4 regions of the Streptomyces sp. AK02-01A genome follow, and region 4 is predicted to be linked to each of the others. Evidence: riboswitches for the same ligand, from Rfam matches in the RefSeq annotation. Region 4 holds a riboswitch; each other region holds the start of a gene.
The links. Region 4 has a riboswitch for cobalamin ahead of cobN (cobaltochelatase subunit CobN). Riboswitches for the same ligand answer to the same signal wherever they lie in the genome.
Positions count from the first base shown of each region.

Region 1: it holds a riboswitch for cobalamin, as region 4 does, so the genes downstream of both, PV679_RS00495 (ABC transporter substrate-binding protein) here and cobN (cobaltochelatase subunit CobN) in region 4, are expected to answer to the same signal.
Region 2: it holds a riboswitch for cobalamin, as region 4 does, so the genes downstream of both, PV679_RS15590 (ribonucleoside-diphosphate reductase subunit alpha) here and cobN (cobaltochelatase subunit CobN) in region 4, are expected to answer to the same signal.
Region 3: it holds a riboswitch for cobalamin, as region 4 does, so the genes downstream of both, PV679_RS12790 (cobalamin biosynthesis protein) here and cobN (cobaltochelatase subunit CobN) in region 4, are expected to answer to the same signal.

Region 1 is NZ_JARBAE010000001.1:118,492-123,884, forward strand. It holds gene PV679_RS00485 (amino acid permease) at 19-1,500, shown strand; gene PV679_RS00490 (M67 family metallopeptidase) at 1,626-2,039, shown strand; cobalamin riboswitch at 2,029-2,161, shown strand; gene PV679_RS00495 (ABC transporter substrate-binding protein) at 2,210-3,211, shown strand; gene PV679_RS00500 (iron ABC transporter permease) at 3,218-4,258, shown strand; gene PV679_RS00505 (ABC transporter ATP-binding protein) at 4,255-5,049, shown strand; gene PV679_RS00510 (putative leader peptide) at 5,116-5,232, shown strand; gene PV679_RS00515 (MoaD/ThiS family protein) at 5,333-5,393, shown strand, end outside.
Region 2 is NZ_JARBAE010000014.1:4,932-10,324, forward strand. It holds gene PV679_RS15585 (ribonucleotide-diphosphate reductase subunit beta) at 1-891, opposite strand, end outside; gene PV679_RS15590 (ribonucleoside-diphosphate reductase subunit alpha) at 882-3,320, opposite strand; cobalamin riboswitch at 3,463-3,605, opposite strand; gene mctP (monocarboxylate uptake permease MctP) at 3,919-5,393, opposite strand, start outside.
Region 3 is NZ_JARBAE010000010.1:46,483-51,875, forward strand. It holds gene PV679_RS12775 (class II aldolase/adducin family protein) at 1-577, opposite strand, end outside; gene PV679_RS12780 (inorganic phosphate transporter) at 751-1,986, shown strand; gene PV679_RS12785 (hypothetical protein) at 2,084-2,311, shown strand; cobalamin riboswitch at 2,462-2,595, shown strand; gene PV679_RS12790 (cobalamin biosynthesis protein) at 2,631-3,641, shown strand; gene PV679_RS12795 (cobyric acid synthase) at 3,638-5,236, shown strand; gene PV679_RS12800 (putative cobaltochelatase) at 5,325-5,393, shown strand, end outside.
Region 4 is NZ_JARBAE010000008.1:45,006-50,398, reverse strand. It holds gene cobN (cobaltochelatase subunit CobN) at 1-2,319, opposite strand, end outside; cobalamin riboswitch at 2,354-2,503, opposite strand; gene cobG (precorrin-3B synthase) at 2,577-3,935, shown strand; gene PV679_RS10845 (precorrin-8X methylmutase) at 3,956-4,582, shown strand; gene PV679_RS10840 (precorrin-2 C(20)-methyltransferase) at 4,579-5,393, shown strand, end outside.

The sequences.
Region 1 (5,393 bases), on a different contig from region 4:
GAGAAAGGGCGTACCACCATGACCTCCGCGCAGGTCGACAAGGAGTACGGCGACAAGGGCGCCGAACGTGCCTCGACCGGACAGGGGACGGCCGCGGACGGCGCGGCCGGAGAGGGCTACGAGCGCGGGCTCGGCAGCCGTCAGGTCCAGATGATCGCCATTGGCGGCGCGATCGGCGTCGGCCTGTTCATGGGCGCCGGAGCGAACATCGCCAAGGCCGGCCCCAGCATCATCCTCATGTACGCCCTCGCCGGCGTCGTGATCTTCTTCATCATGCGGGCGCTCGGCGAACTGCTCCTCTACCGGCCGGTCTCGGGCTCCTTCGCGGAGTACGCCCGGGAGTTCCTCGGCCCGTTCTTCGGCTACGCCACGGGCTGGACGTACTGGCTGATGTGGGTCGTCACCGGCATGGCGGAGCTGACCGCCGCCGCGATCTACATCCACTTCTGGTTTCCGCCGATCCCGCAGTGGGTCAGCGCGCTGGTCTTCCTGGTGGTGCTCTTCGGCGTCAACCTGATCTCGGTGAAGATCTTCGGCGAGGTCGAGTTCTGGTTCTCGATGATCAAGGTCACCGCGATCATCGGCATGATCGTGATCGGTCTCGGAGTGCTCACTCTCGGCTTCTCCGACGCCGGTGACACCGCCGCGCCCGCCAACCTCTGGTCGCACGGCGGCGTCTTCCCGAACGGCATCGGCTCCAGCCTGATGACCCTCCAGGGCGTCATGTTCGCCTATCTCGCCGTCGAACTGGTCGGCGTCACCGCGGGCGAGTCCGAGAATCCGGAGAAGACCCTGCCCAAGGCCATCAACACGCTGCCCTGGCGCATCATCGTCTTCTATGTCGGCGCGCTGTCCGTCATCCTCGCGGTCGTCAGGTGGACCGAGTTCTCGGCCGGCAACAGCCCGTTCGTGCACGCCTTCGAGAAGATGGGCATTCCGCTCGCCGCGGGCATCGTCAACTTCGTCGTACTGACCGCCGCGCTCTCCTCCTGCAACTCCGGGATGTACTCCACCGGCCGGATGCTGCGCGACCTCGCCGCCAACAGCGAGGCGCCCAGGGCCTTCGGCAAGCTCAACTCCCGGAAGACACCGGCGCTCGGCATCACCGTCTCCGTCGCGCTGATGGGCATCGGCGTGGTCCTCAACTACGTCGTCCCGGAGAAGGCGTTCGGCTATGTCACCTCGGTGGCCACCGCGGCCGGTATCTGGACCTGGATGATGATTCTGGTCAGCCATATCCGCTACCGCCGCGGCGTGGACGCGGGCCGGCTGCCGGCCTCGTCCTTTCCCGCGCCGGGCGGCGCGGTGTTCAGCTGGGTCGCGGTGGCCTTCCTGGCCCTGGTCACCTGTCTGATCGCCTACGACAAGGACGCGCGGGTCTGTCTGTATGTGGCGGCGGTCTGGGCGCTGGGCCTGGCGGCCGGCTGGCAGTACCTGAAGCGGCGCGATCCGCGGATCACCGAGCGCGGCACGCCGGAGTACGCCTCCGCCAGGGACTGACCGCGCGCTCCGACGGCCCTCGGATCACTTCCCGGGGGCCGTCGCACCGTCCGAGGCACCGCCGTCGGCATCCGGCCCGCTCACCGTACGGTCGGCCGCCGGTCCGGCCCGTTTATATTTCCACCATGCTCACCATCACCCAGGCCCTGCACGACCAGATCGTCGCGCACGCGCGAGCCGACCATCCCGACGAGGCCTGCGGCGTGGTCGCGGGACCGGCCGGGACCGGCCGGCCGGAGCGCTTCATCCCCATGCTGAACGCCGCGCGCTCGCCCACCTTCTACGAGTTCGACTCGGCGGACCTGCTGAAGCTCTACCGGGACATGGACGACCGCGACGAAGAGCCGGTGATCATCTACCACTCGCACACCGCGACCGAGGCCTATCCGTCCCGTACGGACATCAGCTACGCCAACGAGCCGGGCGCCCACTACGTGCTGGTCTCCACGGCCGACACCGACGAGGCCGGCCCCTTCCAGTTCCGCTCGTACCGGATCGTTGAGGGCGAGGTCACCGAGGAGGACGTCGAGATCGTCTGACACACTGGGCGCCGAACCGAGGCGGCAGGACCCAGGAAGCCGGTGCGAAACCGGCGCGGTCCCGCCACTGTGACCAAGCCCAGCTTGGCAGCCAGGAACTGACCTGCCGCCCTTCTCCCACCAGCCAGGGGACGCGGAAATCCCCCGGAGGAGGCCCAGTCGTGTCAGCCATGTCCCGGCGCCGCCGTGCGCTCGCGCCCGCCCTCATATCCGCCGTACTGCTGCCGCTCACGCTCACCGCGTGCGGCGCCTCCACGGACGCGGACGGCGGGAAGCCCGCAGCCGCCGAGGCCGCTCCCGGCTTTCCGTACACCGTCACCAACTGCGGCGTGAAAACCACCTATCAGGCGCCGCCGAAGCGCGTGGTCACCATGAACCAGCACGTCACGGAGATCATGCTGGCGCTCGGGCTCCAGAAGTCGCTGGCCGGAACCGCCTATCTGGACGACAGGATCCTGCCCGCCTACGAGAAGGCGTACCGCGGCGTCCCTGTCCTCGCCAAGGAGTATCCCTCCAAGGAGAAGCTGCTCGCCGCCAACCCGGACTTCGTCTACGGCGGCTACGCCAGCGCCTTCGACGCCAAGGACGGCCGTGGCCGCGACGACCTCAGGGCCTCCGGCATCAACACCCGGCTCAATCTGGAGAACTGCGTCCCGGGCCGGACATCCATGGACGACGTCTACCGCGAGGTCGAGGAGGCCGGACGCACCTTCGGCGTCTCCGGCCGCGCCGAGAAGTGGATCGCGCGGGCCCGTACCACCGTCGCCGCCACCGGGACACGGCTGAAGGGCGTCGAGCCGCTCTCCGTCTTCGTCTACGACAGCGGTGACAAGACCGCCTTCACCGCGGGCGGCAAGGGCATCGGCAACGAACTGATCGAACGGGCCGGCGGCCGCAATGTCTTCGCCGGCCTCGACAAGTCCTTCGGCGACGCCACCTGGGAGCAGGTCGTCGCCCGCAAGCCCGAGGTCATCGTCATCTACGACTACGGCTCCACCACCGTCGCGCAGAAGAAGAAGCGGCTGCTGGACGATCCCGTCCTCAAGGACGTACCGGCGATCAGGAACCAGCGGTTCGCGGTCATGCCGCTCTCCGACGTCGTCCTCGGCGTACGCGCTCCGGACGCCATCGGACGGCTCGCCGCCCAGCTCCACCCGGAGACGGCGAAGTAAGCCGCCGTGAGCCGCGAGACACCGCCCGGCCACGGGCGGCTCCGCTACACCCTGCTGCTGACCTGCCTCGCCGTGGCCCTCGTGGCCGCCGTCGTGGCGGGCCTGGCCCTCGGCTCCGTACGGATCCCGCCCGGTCAGGTGATCACCGCTCTCACCGGCGGCGCGGAGCCGGGACCGTTCCGCACCATCGTGCTCGACGTACGGCTGCCGAGGGTGCTGCTCGGCGCGATCGTCGGCGCCGGGCTGGCCGTCGTGGGCACCGTCCTCCAGGCGCTCGTGCGCAACCGGCTCGCCGACCCGTTTCTCCTCGGCATCTCCTCCGGAGCCTCCACCGGCGCCGTGCTGGTCCTCGTCCTTGGCATCGGCGGCGGAGTGACCACCACCGTCGCCATGCCCGCCGCCGCCTTCGCCGGCTCGCTGGTCGCGCTGGCGCTGGTGTACGCGCTGGCCCGGCGCGGCTCCACGATGACCGGTGGCCGGCTCGTCCTCGCCGGAGTCGCCGTCTCGTACATCCTCTCGGCGCTCACCACGCTCGTGCTGGTCGTCTCCGCGCGGCCGGAACACTTCCAGGAGGCGCTCTACTGGACGCTGGGCGGCCTCGGCAGCGCCCGCTGGTCCACGCTGATCCTGCCCGCCGTCGTCCTCACCGCCGGGATCGGCCTGCTGATGGCACTGGCCAGACCGCTCGATCTGCTGCTGGTGGGCGAGGAGGGCGCGACCGTCCTCGGACTGGACACCGGGCGCTTCCGGGCCGCCGTCTTCGTACTCGCCTCCCTGGTCACCGGCGTGATGGTGGCCACCAGCGGCGCCGTCGGCTTCATCGGACTGCTTGTGCCGCACGCCGCGCGGATGGCCGTCGGCGCGACTCATCGCGTCCTGCTGCCGGTGGCGGCGCTGGGCGGAGCCGTCGTGCTGGTGATCGCCGATCTCGCGGCCCGTACCGTCGCCGCTCCGCAGGACATCCCCGTCGGCGTGCTCACCGCTCTCACCGGCGGACCGTTCTTCCTGTGGCTGATGCGCCGCCGTCCGGAAGGAGCGCCCGTATGAACGGCCCGGTCACCGCGGCCAGGCTCCGGATCGAGGGCCTGTCGTACGGGACGGGCGGACGCCGTCTCGTCGACGGCGCCGACCTGACCGCCGCTCCCGGCGAGACCGTCGGCCTCGTCGGTCCCAACGGCAGCGGCAAGACCACGCTGCTCCGCTGTGTGTACGGGACACTGCGTCCCACGCGTGGCCGTGCCCTGCTCGACGGCGACGACCTGCACACCATGACTCCCAAGGCGAGAGCGCGACGCGTCGCCACCGTCCCGCAGGACGGCCGGACGGACTTCGAGCTGACCGTCCGGGAAGTCGTCGCGATGGGCCGCTCTCCGCACAAACGCTTCTGGGAGCCCGACACGGCCGCCGACGAGGCCCTCGCCGCGGCGGCCCTCGAACGCGTCGGCATCGCCGCGCTCGCCGGACGCGCCTTCCCGTCGCTGTCCGGCGGCGAACGCCAGCGCGCGCTGGTCGCCCGCGCACTCGTCCAGCGGCCGTCCCTGCTCGTCCTCGACGAGCCGACCAACCACCTCGACATCCGCTACCAGCTCGACGTACTCAGCCTCGTCAGAGGATCGGGAACGACCAATCTGCTGGCCCTGCACGATCTGAATCTCGCCGCCTACTACTGCGACCGGATCTATGTCCTCCAGGCCGGCCGGATCGTCGCCTCCGGCACACCGCGCGAGGTCCTCACCGCCGAGCTGCTCCAGACCGTCTACGGAGTGAAGGCCGAGGTCAGCACGCATCCGGTGACCGGCGCCACCACGATCGTCTATCTGCCGCCGTCCGCCTGCTGAACACCAGCCGTCCGCCGTGCGAGATCACATGCGGGGCCGCGGACCGGGAATCGATACGATGACCGCATGGTTTTCCACGACGTGAGCGACAAGACGCCGAGCGGCCCGCTGCTCGTCGCGCGGCTGCACGTCGACCTGTGCCGTCTCGCCAGTGCCATCTGTCCCGACAGCGCCGCCGGCTGAACGCCGGTCCCGAGCGGGGCCTTCCGCATTCGCACCACCCCCTCGCGCGGGGGCCCGAGCCGCGCGCCCGTCACGCCATCTCCCGACAGGAGCCCACGCCATGGCCATCGAGGTCCGCATCCCGACCATCCTCCGCACCTACACCGACGGCGCCAAGGCGG
Region 2 (5,393 bases), on a different contig from region 4:
GAAGCCCAGGCGCTGGAGGCGCTGGTCGGCGACGCACTGGAGGTACTCGCGCATCGAGTCGGTGTTCATGCCGGGCAGACCGTCGCCGCACAGATCGCGGCCGAACTGCAGCTCCGCCTCGACGGCCTCCTTCAGCATGTCCGTGACCTGCTGCTGAAGGGCGTCGTCGAACAGCTCCGGCTCCTCCTTGCGTACGGTGTCGACGACCTCGAAGGCGAAGTTCATATGCATCGTCTCGTCGCGGAAGACCCAGTTGGTGCCGGTGGCCAGGCCGTGCAGCAGGCCGCGCGAGCGGAACCAGTAGACGTACGCGAAGGCGCCGTAGAAGAAGAGTCCCTCGATACAGGCCGCGAAGCAGATCAGATTCAGCAGGAAGCGCCGCCGGTCCGCCTGTGACTCCAGCCGGTCGATCTGCTCGACCGAGTCCATCCAGCGGAAGCAGAACTGCGCCTTCTCGCGGATCGACGGGATGTTCTCCACCGCGTCGAAGGCCGCCGCGCGGTCCTCGGGATCGGGCAGATAGGTGTCCAGCAGCGTCAGATAGAACTGGACGTGTACGGCCTCCTCGAAGAGCTGGCGGGACAGATAGAGCCGCGCCTCGGGAGAGTTGATGTGCTTGTAGAGCGTCAGTACCAGGTTGTTCGCCACGATCGAGTCGCCGGTCGCGAAGAACGCGACCAGTCGGCCGATCATGTGCTGCTCACCAGGAGAGAGCTTGGCGAGGTCGGCGACGTCCGAGTGGAGATCGACCTCCTCCACCGTCCAGGTGTTCTTGATCGCGTCGCGGTAGCGCTCGTAGAAGTCCGGATAACGCATTGGCCGCAGCGTCAGCTCGAATCCCGGGTCGAGCAGGTTCTTGGTGTTCTTGTCGTCGGAACTCATCACTGACATGCCTCGCAGGACTCGGGGTTTTCCAGGGAGCAGGCGATGGCGTCGGCGTCGGGCGCCATCGGGCCGGGCTGCTGAGCGGGGACGGCCGCCGGCGCCGGGCCGGAGGAGGCGGCCGTGACCGCCGCGCCGCCGCCCGCCGCGCGCGCGATCCGGGTCGCCGGGCGCGAACGCAGGTAGTACGTCGTCTTGAGGCCCTTCTTCCAGGCGTACGCGTACATCGAGCTGAGCTTTCCGATGGTCGGCGTCTCCAGGAACAGATTCAGCGACTGGCTCTGGTCGAGGAACGGCGTACGCGCCGCCGCCATGTCGATCAGTCCGCGCTGCGGGATCTCCCACGCCGTCCGGTACAGCTCACGGACCTCCGCCGGGACCCAGGTGAAACCGGCCACCGAGCCATTGGACTCGCGCAGCGCCTCGCGCGTCTGCGCGTCCCAGACACCGAGCCGCTTCAGCTCCGTCACCAGATAGGAGTTGACCTGGAGGAACTCGCCGGAGAGCGTCTCGCGCTTGAAGAGGTTGGAGACCTGCGGCTCGATGCACTCGTAGACGCCCGCGATCGAGGCGATGGTCGCCGTCGGCGCGATGGCCAGCAGCAGGGAGTTGCGCATCCCGGTGGTCGCGACCCGGGCGCGCAGCGCCGCCCAGCGCTCCGGCCAGTTCAGCTCCACGTCGTAGTGGTCCGGGTGCAGTACGCCGCGTGCGGCGCGCGTCCGGGACCAGGCGGGCAGCGGACCGTCGCGTTCGGCGAGGTCGCAGGAGGCCTCGTACGCGGCGAGCATGATCCGCTCGGCGATCCGGGTGGAGAGAGCGGCGGCCTCGGCGGAGTCGAAGGGCAGCCGCTTCTTGAAGAAGACGTCCTGGAGGCCCATCACACCGAGGCCCACCGGGCGCCACTTGGCGTTGGAGCGGCCGGCCTGCTCGGTCGGATAGAAGTTGATGTCCACGACCCGGTCGAGGAAGGTCACGGCGGTACGGACGGTCTCGTCCAGCCGCGTCCAGTCGAGCTCGCCCGAGGAGAGCACGAACGCGCCGAGATTGACCGAGCCGAGATTACAGACGGCCGTCTCGCCGTCGTCCGTGACCTCCAGGATCTCCGTGCAGAGATTGGAGGAGTGCACGACCGAGCCGGGCTCGGCGGTCTGGTTGGCCGTACGGTTCGACGCGTCCTTGAAGGTCATCCAGCCGTTGCCGGTCTGAGCGAGGGTGCGCATCATCCGGCCGTACAGCTCGCGGGCCGGAAGCGTCTTCCGGGCCAGGCCGTCCGCCTCGGCCTTCCGGTACGCCGCGTCGAAGTCGTCGCCCCACAGGTCGACCAGCTCGGGCACATCGACGGGCGAGAACAGCGACCAGTCGCCGTCCGCCTCGACCCGCCGCATGAACTCGTCCGGGATCCAGTGCGCGAGATTCAGATTGTGCGTACGCCTGGCCTCCTCACCGGTGTTGTCGCGCAGCTCCAGGAACTCCTCCAGGTCCGCGTGCCAGGTCTCCAGATAGACACAGGCCGCGCCTTTGCGCCGGCCGCCCTGATTGACGGCGGCGACCGAGGAGTCGAGGGTCCGCAGGAACGGGACGATGCCGTTGGAGTGGCCGTTGGTGCCGCGGATCAGCGAACCGCGCGAGCGGACACGGGAGTACGGGATGCCGATGCCGCCGGCGTGCTTCGAGAGCCGGGCCACCTGGTGGTACCGGTCGTAGATCGAGTCCAGCTCGTCCAGCGGAGAGTCCAGCAGGTAGCAGGAGGACATCTGCGGATGACGCGTGCCGGAGTTGAAGAGCGTCGGCGACGACGGCAGGTAGTCCAGCCGGCTCATCAGGCCGTAGAGCGCGGCGACCTCGTCCAGCGCGTGGGCGGCCGCGGCGGAACCGGGCGCGGCCTCCTCGGCGAGGCCGGAGGCGACCCGGAGCATGAAGTGCTGCGGTGTCTCGATCACCTGACGGGTGATCGGGTGGCGGAGCAGATAGCGGCTGTAGAGCGTCCGCAGGCCGAAGTAGCCGAAACGGTCGTCGGCTGCCGGGTCGATCAGCCCGTCGAGGCGGGCCGCGTTCAGCGTCACGAAACCGGCGGTCCGGTCGGCGATCAGGCCCTCGCGATGGCCGACGGCGACGGACGCGGAGAACGACACGGCGCCCTGGCCCGCCGCCTCGTCGGCGATGGCGCGGGCCAGCAGCCGGGCGGCGAGGCGGGAGTAGGCGGGGTCCTCGGAGATCAGTCCCGCCGCGGCCTCGGTGGCGAGGCCGCGCAGCTCCGCCTCGTCCGACCGGGCGTTGCGGCCCCGCAGCGCGGCGGCGGCGACTCTGCCGGGGTCGGTGTCGGGCAGATCGGCGGTCAGCTCCGTCAGGGTCCGCAGCAGTGCGGTGCCCGGTCCGTCGGCCGCCCGCGCGGTGATCTCGTAGGTGCCTGAGGCCGGATCGGCTGGCGCGATGGTCACGTGGTGCTCTCCCTCGCTCGGCTCTGGGCCGTCGGCGGGAAAGCGGAGGCGCGCACCACCGTACGACCCGCTCGGGGCAGCACCGTGTGCGGCGTCCACCGGCCCAGCCTCGGGGCCCGGACGTCTCGGCGTCCGGTTCGGTCGAGCCGGACGCACCGTCGGCAGGTGGTCGGACTCGCGGGTATGACAAAGCACACCACAGCACACCGTTGCGGGACAGTTCCGGATTCGCACCGGATTCCCCTGTGTCGACAGCGAGCACGAGCATACATGTGGGGCCTTGCTCGGAAAGCACCCCCCACATCTTGTGTCCCGGCGCTCTTACCGTCGGGTGTCGGTCGGCTCCGCTATCGTCGTCGGCACGAGGGGCTGACCCGCATCCGTCCGCGCGTACCGTTCCGTTCGGCAAGCAGGTCACGCTTCCCGAGCCGGTGGGGATCACGCTGGAGACCGAGCAGCTCAAGGAGTGGGTGCGCTGAACGGCGGACGGGCCGCCGGAGGTGTTCCGGCGGCCCGTCCGGCCCGAAGGCCCCAAGTATCGGACAGAGCTGTAGTCGGACAGAGCTGTCTCGGACAGCGCTGTGTCGGCAGGGTCCGGTCAGTGCACCGGATCCGGGTCGGCCGCCGTGGCGGGCGGCAGTTCGACCTGCACGCCGCGGTCTCCGGCGTCGGCCGTGTAGTCGGAGGGACTGGTCTCGTCGATGCCTTCCGGCGCCTTGAACGCCCGCAGGACGAATGTCAGCACGACCGTGGTCACCACATTGAGCACAAACGCCGTGAGGCCGATGTAGCCGATCTCTCCGAGCCCGGGGATCTCCTTGGAAGACCCGCCGAAGTGCGCCTGGGTGGGGCTGGCGACGCCATAGGCCGCGGCCGTGCCGTACACCATGCCGACCGCCCAGCCGGCGAGCAGCGCCCAGCGGTGGAACCAGCGGGTGAACAGCCCGCCGACCAGCGCGGGCATCGTCTGGAGGATCCAGATCCCGCCCAGGAGCTGGAAGTTGATCGCGACGGTCTTGTCCATGCTCAGCACGAAGACCAGCGCGCCGACCTTCACCAGCAGCGAGACCAGCTTCGACACCTTGGTCTCCTGCGCCGGTGTCGCGTCCGGCTTGATGAAGTCCCGGTAGATATTGCGGGTGAAGAGATTCGCCGCCGCGATCGACATGATGGCGGCCGGCACCAGCGCGCCGATGCCGATCGCCGCGAAGGCCACGCCCGCGAACCAGTCCGGGAACATCGTCTCGAAGAGCTGAGGGATGGCGAGCTGGCCGTTGTCCACCTTGATCCCGGCGGCGATCGCCATGAATCCGAGCAGGGCCAGCAGGCCCAGCATCAGTGAGTACAGCGGCAGGATCGTGGTGTTGCGCCGGATCACCTCACGGCTGCGGCTGGAGAGCGTGGCCGTGATGGAGTGCGGATACATGAACAGCGCGAGGGCCGAGCCGAGCGCGAGCGTGGCGTATGTCCACTGTCCGGCCGCGGGAGGCACCACGCCGCCTGCCTTGGCCGCCGTGTACTTGTCGCCGGCCGCCTGGAAGATGTCGTCGAAACCGCCGAGCTTGATCGGGATGTAGATGATGGCCACCGCGATCACGATGTAGATCAGGGTGTCCTTCACGAACGCGATCAGGGCCGGCGCCCGCAGTCCCGAGGAGTAGGTGTACGCGGCGAGCACACCGAAGGCGATCAGCAGCGGCAGGTCCTTGATGAACCAGTTGGTGTCCTCTCCGCCGCCGACACCCATCACGTCCAGCACCGCCTGGATCCCGACGAGCTGAAGCGCGATGTACGGCATCGTGGCGAGGATTCCGGTGACGGCGACCGCCAGCGAGAGACCCTTCGAGCCGAACCGGCCGCGTACGAAGTCCGATGTGGTCACATACCCGTGCTTGTGCGACACCGACCAGAGACGCGGCAGGAAGGTGAAGATCAGCGGGTAGACGAGAATGGTGTACGGCACGGCGAAGAAGCCGGACGCGCCCGCCGCGTAGATCGCGGCGGGAACGGCGACGAAGGTGTACGCCGTATAGAGGTCGCCGCCGAGCAGGAACCAGGTGACCCAGGTGCCGA
Region 3 (5,393 bases), on a different contig from region 4:
ACATCCATTCCAGTTGGGCCGTGTCGTCGTACGCCTTGGCGAGGGTGTCGCCATAGCTGACGGTGCCGTGGTTCTGGAGCAGGCACGCCGTGCGGTCGCGCAGGGCGCGCAGCATGTTGGCGGCCAGTTCGTCCGTGCCGTACAGCGCGTACGGCGCGACGCGGACGGGCCCGCCGAAGGCCGCCGCCATGTAGTGGATCAGGGGCAGTTCTGGGACGAGGGTGGAGACGGCGGTGGCGTGCACCGCGTGCGTGTGGACCACGGCGGCGGCCGAGGTGTTGCGGTAGACGGCCAGATGGAGCGGGAGCTCGCTGGTGGGGACGAGATCGCCGAGCACCTGCCGTCCTTCGAGATCGACGGCGACGGTGTCCTCGGCCGTCAGCCGGTCGTACGGCACGCCGCTCGGAGTGACCAGGACCAGTTCGCCGACCCGTACCGATACATTGCCCGAGGTGCCGACGACGAGTCCCTCGGCCGCCGTCCTGCGGGCCGTGGCCACGAGATCCCGCCAGGCGCGGGCGACGGCGTCCCGCCGCTGATCGCTCTCCGTCGCGTCCTGCCGCTGGTGATCGGTCATGCGGTGATCCTGTCAGGCGGGACGGGTCGGCGTCACGGCCGCCGGCCGCCGGTGCAAACGGAGCAACATCTCCTCACACGAGGGCACCGCGAAGCCTTATCCAGTTCATCTTCCGTTCACTCTGATTCCATACGTTCACCGCGGCCACCGACGTCAAACGATTGCCTGGGTAAATGGAACACATCACGCTGCTGCTCGCGATCGTGATCGTGACGGCTCTCGTGTTCGATTTCACGAACGGTTTCCACGACACCGCCAACGCGATGGCGACGACCATCTCGACCGGCGCACTGAAGCCCAAGATCGCGGTGGCCATGTCCGCCGTACTGAATCTCGTCGGCGCGTTCCTGTCCGTGGAAGTCGCCAAGACCATCTCCGGCGGGCTCATCAACGAACAGGGCATCCAGACCGAAGTGATCTTCGCGGCGCTCGTCGGCGCCATTCTCTGGAATCTCTTCACCTGGCTGCTCGGCCTGCCGTCCAGTTCCTCCCACGCACTCTTCGGCGGCCTGATCGGCGCCACGCTGATGTCGGCCGGCGCGTCGGGCGTCAACGGTGGTGTGGTCATCACCAAGGTCCTGATTCCGGCGCTCGCCGCTCCCGTCGTCGCCGGCCTCGCGGCCCTGCTCGCGACCCGGCTGACCTATCTGATCGGCAGCCGCACGGACGAGAAGGCCACCGCCAAGGGCTACCGCGCCGGACAGATCGCCTCCGCGGGGCTCGTCTCCCTCGCCCATGGCACCAATGACGCGCAGAAGACCATGGGTGTCATCACTCTCGCACTGGTCACCGGCGGCGTCCTCGCTCCCGGTTCCAATCCGCCGCTGTGGGTCATCGTCTCCGCCGGCACCGCGATCGCGCTCGGTACGTATCTCGGTGGCTGGCGCATCATCCGCACCATGGGCACCGGCCTCACCGAGCTCCGGCCGCAGCAGGGCTTCGCCGCCCAGACCAGTGCCGCGACCGTCATTCTGGCCTCCTCCCACCTGGGCTTCTCGCTCTCCACGACGCAGTCCTGCTCCGGCGCCGTGATGGGCGCGGGGCTCGGCCGCAAGGGCGGCGTGGTCCGCTGGTCCACCGCCACCCGGATGTTCATCGCCTGGGGTCTGACCCTGCCGTCCGCCGGGCTGGTCGCCGCCGGAGCCGAGTTCCTGACCGGCCAGGGCGCCTGGGGTGTGACGGTGGTCGCCGTGCTGCTCGTCGCGGTCTCCGGAGCGATCTGGCTCGCCTCGCGCCGGCAGCCGGTCGACCACACGAACGTCACCGCTGCCGAGCCGGCGGACGTCATGACGGCCGCCATGGCCGCCGTCACCCCGCCGCACACGACCGGCGTCGCGCCGGACCTCTCGACCACCATTCCGTCCCCCGCGGTCGACTCCGGCGAGCCGGCGCGAACCGCCACGGTGTAGGAGGCCGCGCGAACAGGCGGGGCGGCGCGTGCCGGGCTCGCCTCTCGCCCCGCTCCTTCTTCCACCTCACTCATTCGCGCGATCTCCAAGGAGCAGCATGCACATCGACTGGACGGCGCTCGGCTCCGTCTTCGGCGTCAGCCTCGCGGCCACGATCGGACTCGTGGGCCTGTTCACACTCGGCGTCGTGGGGCTCGCCAAGCAGCCGCCGGCGCCCGCTGCGGGTTCCGGCGGAGCCGCGGCGGCGGTCCGCGCGGGCGCTTATGTCTGCTTCGCGCTGTGCGGCGCGGCCGTCGCGTACGGGATTCATCTGATCGTCGTCTGAGCGGCCACGGACTCCTCCGGCACCGGCCGGTCCAGGCGCACTTCGGGTGCGCCGGGACCGGCTCTGCCGTGTCTCCGGCGCGCCGGCGCGCCATGTGCGTCTCGGCACACTGTCCCGTCGCAGGTCAGCGATGAGTTGACGGGTGTTTGGGCCGCGTGGTGGACTGCCGGGGCCATTTACGGAGGCAGAAGAGGAAGCCGGTGCGAATCCGGCGCGGTCCCGCCACTGTCACTGGGAGCCTGGTCTCCCGGGAGCCAGGAACTCTCGCCGCCGCAACACGTCGAGCCGGGGCGCGGACCCTGAGTGAGGACACTTCTTCATGCCTGGCCGCGGTTCAGCCGCCGGACGGATCTTCGCGTACGGCGCGACCGCCGGCCTCCTGGGTGACCGGCTGTTCGGCGATCCGCGCCGTGGACACCCGGTCGCCGCGTTCGGCCGGGCGGCGACGGCCGTCGAGCGGGTCCTGTGGCATGACCACCGCGGCTGGGGCGCGCTGCACACCGCGGTCTGTGTCGGCGGCGCCGCCGGTGCCGCGGCGCTCGCCGCGCGGGGCGTACGGGACCGTCGCGCCGCCTCCGTGGCGCTGACCGCCGCCGCCACCTGGGCCGTCGTCGGCGGCACCTCGCTGGGACGGGAGGCGCGGGCCATCGGCGGCGCGCTCGCCGCCGGAGACATCGGACTGGCCCGGGAGCGGCTTCCACGGCTGTGCGGGCGCGACCCGGAGGCACTGGACGCTCAGCAGATCGCGCGCGCCGTCGTGGAGTCCGTCGCCGAGAACACCTCGGACGCCGTCGTCGGCGCGCTGGTGTGGGGAGCGGTCGCGGGCGTGCCCGGTCTTGTGGCGTTCCGGGCGGTGAACACGCTGGACGCGATGGTGGGTCACAAGTCCGCCGTGCACCGCCGCTTCGGCTGGGCCTCGGCGCGCCTCGACGATGTCGCCGGCTGGCCCGGGGCCCGGCTGACCGCCGCGCTGGCCGTGCCTGCGGGCGGCGACCCGCGTGGAGCCGTGCGCGCGCTGCGGCGCGACGCCGGCCGGCATCCGAGTCCCAACGCGGGCCCGGTGGAGGCGTCGTTCGCGGGCGCGCTGGGCGTACGCCTCGGCGGGACGCTGGCGTACGCCGGCCGGATCGAGCACCGGCCGGTGCTCAACGGCGAGGGACGGCCCGTCGAGGTCGCGGACATCGAGCGGGCGGTGCGTCTGTCGCGCCGGGTGAACACGCTGGCGCTGGCGGCCTGTGTCGCGGGCCGTTTCGCGTACGGCGCGATACGCCGGACGCGCGCCGCTTCCGGCACGGGCGCGGCAACGGCTTCCGGAAAGGGACAGGGATGAGCCGGAACGGGCTCGGTGGCGGGCTGCTGGTGGCCGGGACCACCTCGGACGCCGGAAAGAGCGTCGTCACGGCGGGGATCTGCCGGTGGCTGGTACGCCGGGGGATGAAGGTGGCGCCCTTCAAGGGGCAGAACATGTCGCTGAACTCGTTCGTGACCCGCGAAGGCGCGGAGATCGGCCGGGCGCAGGCGATGCAGGCGCAGGCCGCCCGGGTGGAGCCGACCGCGCTGATGAACCCGGTGCTGCTGAAACCGGGCGGTGACCGCAGCAGCCAGGTGGTGCTGATGGGCCGTCCGGTCGGCGAGATGAGCGCCCGGGGGTTCTTCGGATCCGGCGGGGCCTCCGGCTCCGCCGCGTCGTCTGCCGGGAGCACACCGCACGGCGGCGGACGGGAAGCGCTGCTGGGGACGGTCCTTGAGTGCCTGGAAGAGCTGCGGCGCACCCATGACGCCGTGATCTGCGAGGGAGCGGGCAGTCCGGCCGAGATCAATCTGCGCCGTACCGACATCGTGAACATGGGCGTGGCGCGGGCCGCGCGGCTGCCGGTGGTCGTGGTCGGGGACATCGACCGCGGCGGGGTCTTCGCCTCGTTCTTCGGGACGACCGCGCTGCTGAGCCCGGAGGACCAGGCGCTGGTCGCGGGCTACCTCGTGAACAAGTTCCGCGGTGATGTGTCCCTGCTGGAACCGGGTCTGGAGATGCTCCGCGGTCTGACCGGGCGGGCCACGCTGGGCGTGCTGCCGTACCGGCACGGCCTCGGGATCGACGAGGAGGACGGACTGCGGGTCTCACTGCGCGGCGGCGCCCGCGAGTCCCGGGTTTCCGCTCCGTACGGCGAGGACGTGCTGCGGGTCGCGGTCCCCGCCGTGCCGCTGATGTCCAACTTCACCGATGTGGACGCGCTGGCGGCGGAGCCCGGGGTCGTGGTGCGGTTCGTGGACCGGGCCGAGGAACTCGCCGACGCCGATCTGGTGGTCCTGCCCGGCACTCGCGGCACGGTGCGGGCCCTGGCCTGGCTGCGTGAGCGCGGGCTGGCCGACGCGATCGTCCGGCGGGCCGCCGAGGGCCGTCCCGTGCTCGGGATCTGCGGCGGCTACCAGATCCTGGGCGAGCGCATAGACGACGACGTCGAGTCACGGGCGGGCAGCGTGCCCGGTCTTGGGCTGCTGCCCGTGCGGATCCGCTTCGACCGGGAGAAGACCCTGGCCAGACCGTCGGGCGTGGCGCTCGGCGAGGCCGTCGAGGGATACGAGATCCATCATGGCGTCGCGGACGTCCGGGGCGGCGAGACGTTCTTCTCGGACAGGCAGGGGCGGCCGGTGGACGGCTGCCGGTCAGGGGCCGTCCAGGGCACGCACTGGCACGGGGCGCTGGAGAGCGACGCGTTCCGGCGGCGCTTCCTGACCGAGGTGGCGCGGGCGGCGGGACGGCGGTTCGTCCCGGCGCCGGACACACGCTTCGGCACGCTCCGCGAGGAACAGCTCGACCTGCTCGGCGATCTCGTCGAGGAGCACGCGGACACGGACGCGCTGCTGCGGCTGATCGAGGAAGGGGCGCCGGCGGGCCTGCCCTTCGTACCGCCGGGAGCGCCATGATCACCAGCTTTCGCGGGGACGCCCCTGTGTGTTCCCGCCGTCGTATCCGTGCCGCCGGACGCCGGCCACTCGAAGGAGCGATCAGCATATGAGCACACCCTTTCCGTTCACCGCCGTCGTGGGGATGGACGATCTGCGGCTGGCCCTGCTGCTCAAC
Region 4 (5,393 bases):
GCCGGCGAGACGCGGGACGACCTCGGTGGCCGCGAAGTCGAGGATGTCCGCGACGGCCGGTGCGTGGCCGGTGGCGGCCTCCGGCACGGCGGCCGGATCCCAGTCCGCGTCCTCCATGGCCTGGACGAGTGCGCGCGCCCGCTCCTCCGCCTCGTCGGCGGTGGTGCGCGTGGCGGCGGACTCGTCGAGGCCGAGGGCCTCGCGCAGACCGGGAAGGGACGAGGTGCCGCCCCAGATCTGCCGGGCGCGCAGGATGGCCAGGACCAGATTGACCCGGGCTTCGCCGGTGGGCGCGCCGCCCAGCACGTGCAGACCGTCGCGGATCTGCGCGTCCTTGATCTCGCAGAGCCAGCCGTCGAGATGGAGGATGAATTCGTCGAAGCCCTCGTCCTCGGGCCGGTCGGCCACACCGAGGTCGTGGTCGAGCTTGGCGGCCTGGATCAGCGTCCAGATCTGGGCGCGGATCGCGGGCAGTTTCGCCGGGTCCATGGACGCGATCGAGGCGTGCTCGTCGAGGAGCTGCTCCAGCCGCGCGATGTCGCCGTACGACTCGGCGCGCGCCATCGGCGGCACCAGGTGGTCGACCAGCGTGGCATGGACGCGGCGCTTGGCCTGCGTGCCCTCGCCCGGATCGTTGACCAGGAACGGATAGATCAGCGGCAGATCACCGAGGGCCGCGTCGGGTCCGCAGGAGGCGGAGAGACCGGCGTTCTTGCCGGGCAGCCACTCCAGGTTGCCGTGCTTGCCGAGGTGGATCATGGCGTCGGCGCCGAAGCCGCCGTCCTCCTGGGACGCCTGGATCCAGCGGTAGGCGGCCAGATAGTGGTGCGAGGGCGGCAGATCGGGATCGTGGTAGATCGCGATGGGATTCTCGCCGAAGCCGCGCGGCGGCTGGATCAGGATCAGCAGATTGCCGCGCCGCAGCGCGGCGAGCACGATGTCGCCCTCCGGATTCCGGCTCCGGTCCACGAACATCTCACCGGGCGGCGGACCCCAGTGGTGCTCGACGGATTCCCGCAGGTCGGCCGGGAGCTGTCCGTACCACCGCCGGTAGTCGGCGGCCGGGATCCGGACCGGGTTGCGCGCGAGCTGCTCCTCGGTGAGCCAGTCCTGGTCGTGGCCGCCGGCCTCGATGAGGGCGTAGATCAGCTCGTCGCCGTCGCCGGACTCCAGGCCCGGCACCTCTTCGTCGCCGAAGTCGTAGTCCGCGCCGCGCAGTTCGCGCAGGAGCGCGACGGCGCTCGCGGGAGTGTCGAGACCGACGGCGTTGCCGATCCGGGAGTGCTTGGTCGGATAGGCGGAGAGCACCAGGGCGAGACGCTTGTCCTGATTCAGAATGTGGCGCAGGCGCCCGTGCCGTACGGCGATCCCGGCGACGCGCGCCGAGCGCTCGGCGTCGGCGACATACGCGGGCAGGCCGTCCTCGTCGATCTCCTTGAAGGAGAACGGCACGGTGATCAGGCGGCCGTCGAACTCCGGCACGGCGACCTGCGACGCGGAGTCCAGCGGTGACAGCCCTTCGTCGCTCTCCTCCCAGGCGGCGCGGCTGCTGGTGAGGCAGAGGGCCTGGAGGATCGGCACGTCGAGCGCGGCCAGCGCGCCGGCGTCCCAGGACTCGTCGTCGCCGCCGGCGGACGCCTCGGCGGGCCGGGTGCCACCGGCGGCGAGCACGGTGGTGACGATGGCGTCGGCACCGCTCAGCGCGTCGAGCAGATCGGGCTCGGGAGCGCGCAGCGAGGCGACGAAGATCGGCACGGCACGGCCGCCCGCCTCCTCGATGGCCTCGCTCAGGGTGTCGATGAAGGCGGTGTTGCCGCTCAGATGGTGGGCGCGGTAGTAGAGCACGGCGATGACCGGCCGGCTGCCGAGGGCGTCCAGGGTCTCCACCCGGCGGTGGACCCGGCCCCAGGACGGCGCGGGCGCCGGCGGCTCGAAGCCGTGACCGGTCAGCAGGACGGTGTCGGAGAGGAACCGGGCGAGCTGTTCCAGATTGGCCGGACCGCCGTGGGCGAGATAGGCGTGCGCCTCGGCGGCGATGCCGATGGGCACCGTGGAGGCTTCCATGAGCTGGGCGTCCGGGGCCTGTTCACCGGTGAGGACCACGACAGGGCGGTCTCCGGCGAGCAGCAGATCGATCCCGTCCTGCCAGGCGCGCAGCCCGCCGAGGAGCCGTACGACGACAAGATCGGCGCCGTCCAGCAGCGCGGGCAGCTCGTCGAGCGCGAGCCGGGCCGGGTTGGCGTACCGGTACGGGACCGGGCCCTCCGCCGCACGGGCGCTGAGCAGGTCGGTGTCGGACGTCGACAGGAGCAGGATCATGCGGCGTCACGCCTTCCTCGGGGTCCGCGCCCCGGGCGGTGGTGTGGACGGCGGGAGTTCCTGACTCACCCGGCTGCTGCCGGGCTCACAGTGGCGGGACCGCGCCGGATTCTCACCGGGCTTCCTCCCCTGACGCCGTCGCTGGCGGTGACGGGTCTGGCGACCCGCCGTCTGCATAGTAGGTGGTGCAGGTCACGGGCGGGAGGGCGCCCGCACGATGGCCGGAACGGCAGGGGAGGGCGCGCGGGTACGTGGGTATGCTCGCCGCCATGCCGCCCACCTCGCCAACACCCGTGAACCGGGACGAAGCTCCCGTGCGGGAGCGCGGTGACGCCTGCCCGGGCGCGCTTCGGCTGCACACGGCCGACGACGGGCGGCTGGCCCGACTGCGGCTGCCCGGCGGACTTCTGACGCGCCATCAGGCGAGCGTGCTGGCCTCGGCGGCGGAGCGGCTGGGCGACGGGCGTCTGGACATCACGTCACGGGGCAATGTGCAGCTACGCGGGCTGGGCGAGAGCTGCGGCGCGGAGCTGGCGGAGCTGCTCCGCGAGGCCGGTCTGCTCCCTTCGGAACGCCATGAACGCGTACGGAACATCGTCGCCTCGCCGCTGGCCGGACTGGACGGACTTCCCGGCGCGGACGTCCAGTTGTGGACACGGGAGTTGGACACGCTGCTGTGCGCGAGCGAGACCGCGACGGCCCTCTCGGGACGCTTTCTGTTCGCGCTGGACGACGGCCGCGGCGATATGGCGGCGCTCGGCGCGGATGTGACGTTGCTCGCACGGCGGGACGGAACGGCCGCGTTGTATACCGGGACGAACCGGTCGGCCGCGAGGGACTCCGGGCCGCACGCACCGGCCGCTCTGCGCGTGACCGCCGCCGACGCGTCGCGCGCGGCCCTGCTGGCGGCGGAGACCTTCCTCACGGTCGCGGAGGCCAGCGGCTCGGGCGCCTGGCGCGTAAGAGAACTGCCCGCCGGCCAGGGGCTGGACGCGGCGGTGGCCGCGCGACTGACCGGGGCCGGGATCGCGGCGGAGCCTCTCGCGGCGATGCCGCCGCCGTCAGCGGCGGCGCCGCCCGCCGGGCTGGTCCACTCCCCCGACGGGACCGTGGCCGTCTCCGTGTACGCACCGCTGGGACGGCTGAGCGTGGCGCGCTGGCGGACGCTGACGGCCGGCGGCGACGAGCTGCGGGTGACGCCATGGCGCGGAGTGATCGTGCCGGGGCTCGAACCGGCCGCGGCCCGGGGCCTGCTGGCCGGTCTCCGTACGGCCGGGCTGATCACCGACCCGGACTCGTCCTGGTACGGCGTCGGCGCCTGCACCGGCCGGCCGGGCTGCGCCAAGGCACTCTCGGACGTACGGACCGACGCGGCCGGAGCCATGACGGCCGCGCCCGGCGGGCTGCCCGTGTACTGGTCCGGCTGCGCGCGCCGCTGCGGCCGTCCGGAGGGCGACCGGGTGGACGTGGTCGCGACCGGCGAAGGCGGCTACACCATCTCCGTAGTCTCCGTAACAGGAAACCTCCCGGCGGCGCCGCCGCCGAGGACAGCGGCGACGGGACCGGAGCTCGCCGAAGCGGTGGCGACGGCACGCACAACCCCAGTGACGAGATGAGCGAGACCACAGTGTCCACAGTGTTCGACTACGAGAAGGACGGCGCGGCGATATACCGCCAGTCCTTCGCCACGATCCGCGCCGAGGCGGACCTCGCCGGGCTGCCCGCCGATGTCTCGCAGGTCGCGGTGCGGATGATCCACGCCTGCGGGATGGTGGACCTGGTGCGCGACCTCGCCTTCACTCCCGGTGTGGTGGCGCGCGCCCGCGAGGCGCTGCGCGCGGGCGCGCCGATCCTGTGCGATGTCGCCATGGTCGCCAGCGGTGTCACGCGCAAGCGGCTGCCCGCGGGCAACGAGGTCATCTGCACCCTGTCCGACCCTTCGGTGCCGGCGCTCGCCGCCGCGGCGAAGACCACACGCAGCGCCGCCGCGCTCGATCTGTGGCGGGACCGGATGGCGGGCGCGGTGGTGGCCGTCGGCAACGCTCCGACCGCGCTCTTCCGGCTGCTGGAGATGATCGAGGACGGCGCACCGCGGCCGGCGGCCGTCATCGGTGTGCCGGTCGGTTTCGTCGGCGCCGCCGAGTCCAAGGACGCGCTGGCCGGCCACCCCTCCGGGCTTGAGCACCTGGTCGTACGCGGACGGCGCGGCGGAAGCGCCATCGCCGCCGCGGCCATCAACGCGATAGCGAGCGAGGAAGAGTGAACGCGAACACCTCCGCGGCCTCCGGGCCTTCCACCGGGCGGCTGTACGGAGTCGGCCTCGGCCCGGGCGACCCGTCACTGATGACCGTACGCGCCGTGCAGGTCATCGCCGAGGCCGATGTGATCGCGTATCACAGCGCCCGGCACGGCCGGTCCATAGCCCGTTCGATCGCCGCCGGACATCTGCGCCCGGACCATATCGAGGAGGCGCTGGTCTATCCGGTCACCACCGGGACCACCGGCCATCCGGGCGGATACCGGGGCGCGATGGAGGACTTCTACGCCGAGTCGGCCGACCGGCTCGCCGCGCATCTGGACGCCGGACGCACGGTCGCCGTGATCGCCGAGGGCGATCCGCTCTTCTACGGCTCGTACATGCATATGCACAAGCGGCTCGCCGACCGCTATCCGACCGAGGTCATCCCCGGTGTCACCTCGGTGAGCGCCGCCGCCGCGCGGCTCGGCACACCGCTCGTCGAGGGCGAGGAGGTGCTGACGATCCTGCCGGGCACGCTGCCCGAGGAGGAGCTGACGGCCCGCCTGGCCTCGGCGGACTCGGCCGTCGTCATGAAGCTCGGCCGCACCTTCCCGACCGTGCGGCGGGCCGTCGAACGGGCCGGCCGGCTGGCGGACGCCCGGTATGTCGAACGCGCCACGATGAGCGGCGAACGCACCGGCCCGCTGGCCGAGACCGACCCGGAGTCCGTGCCGTACTTCTCGGTCGCCGTCCTGCCGAGCCGGATCGACGCCGTGCCCGCGCCGGCCGAACGCGGCGAGGTCGTGGTCGTCGGCACCGGCCCGGCGGGACCGCT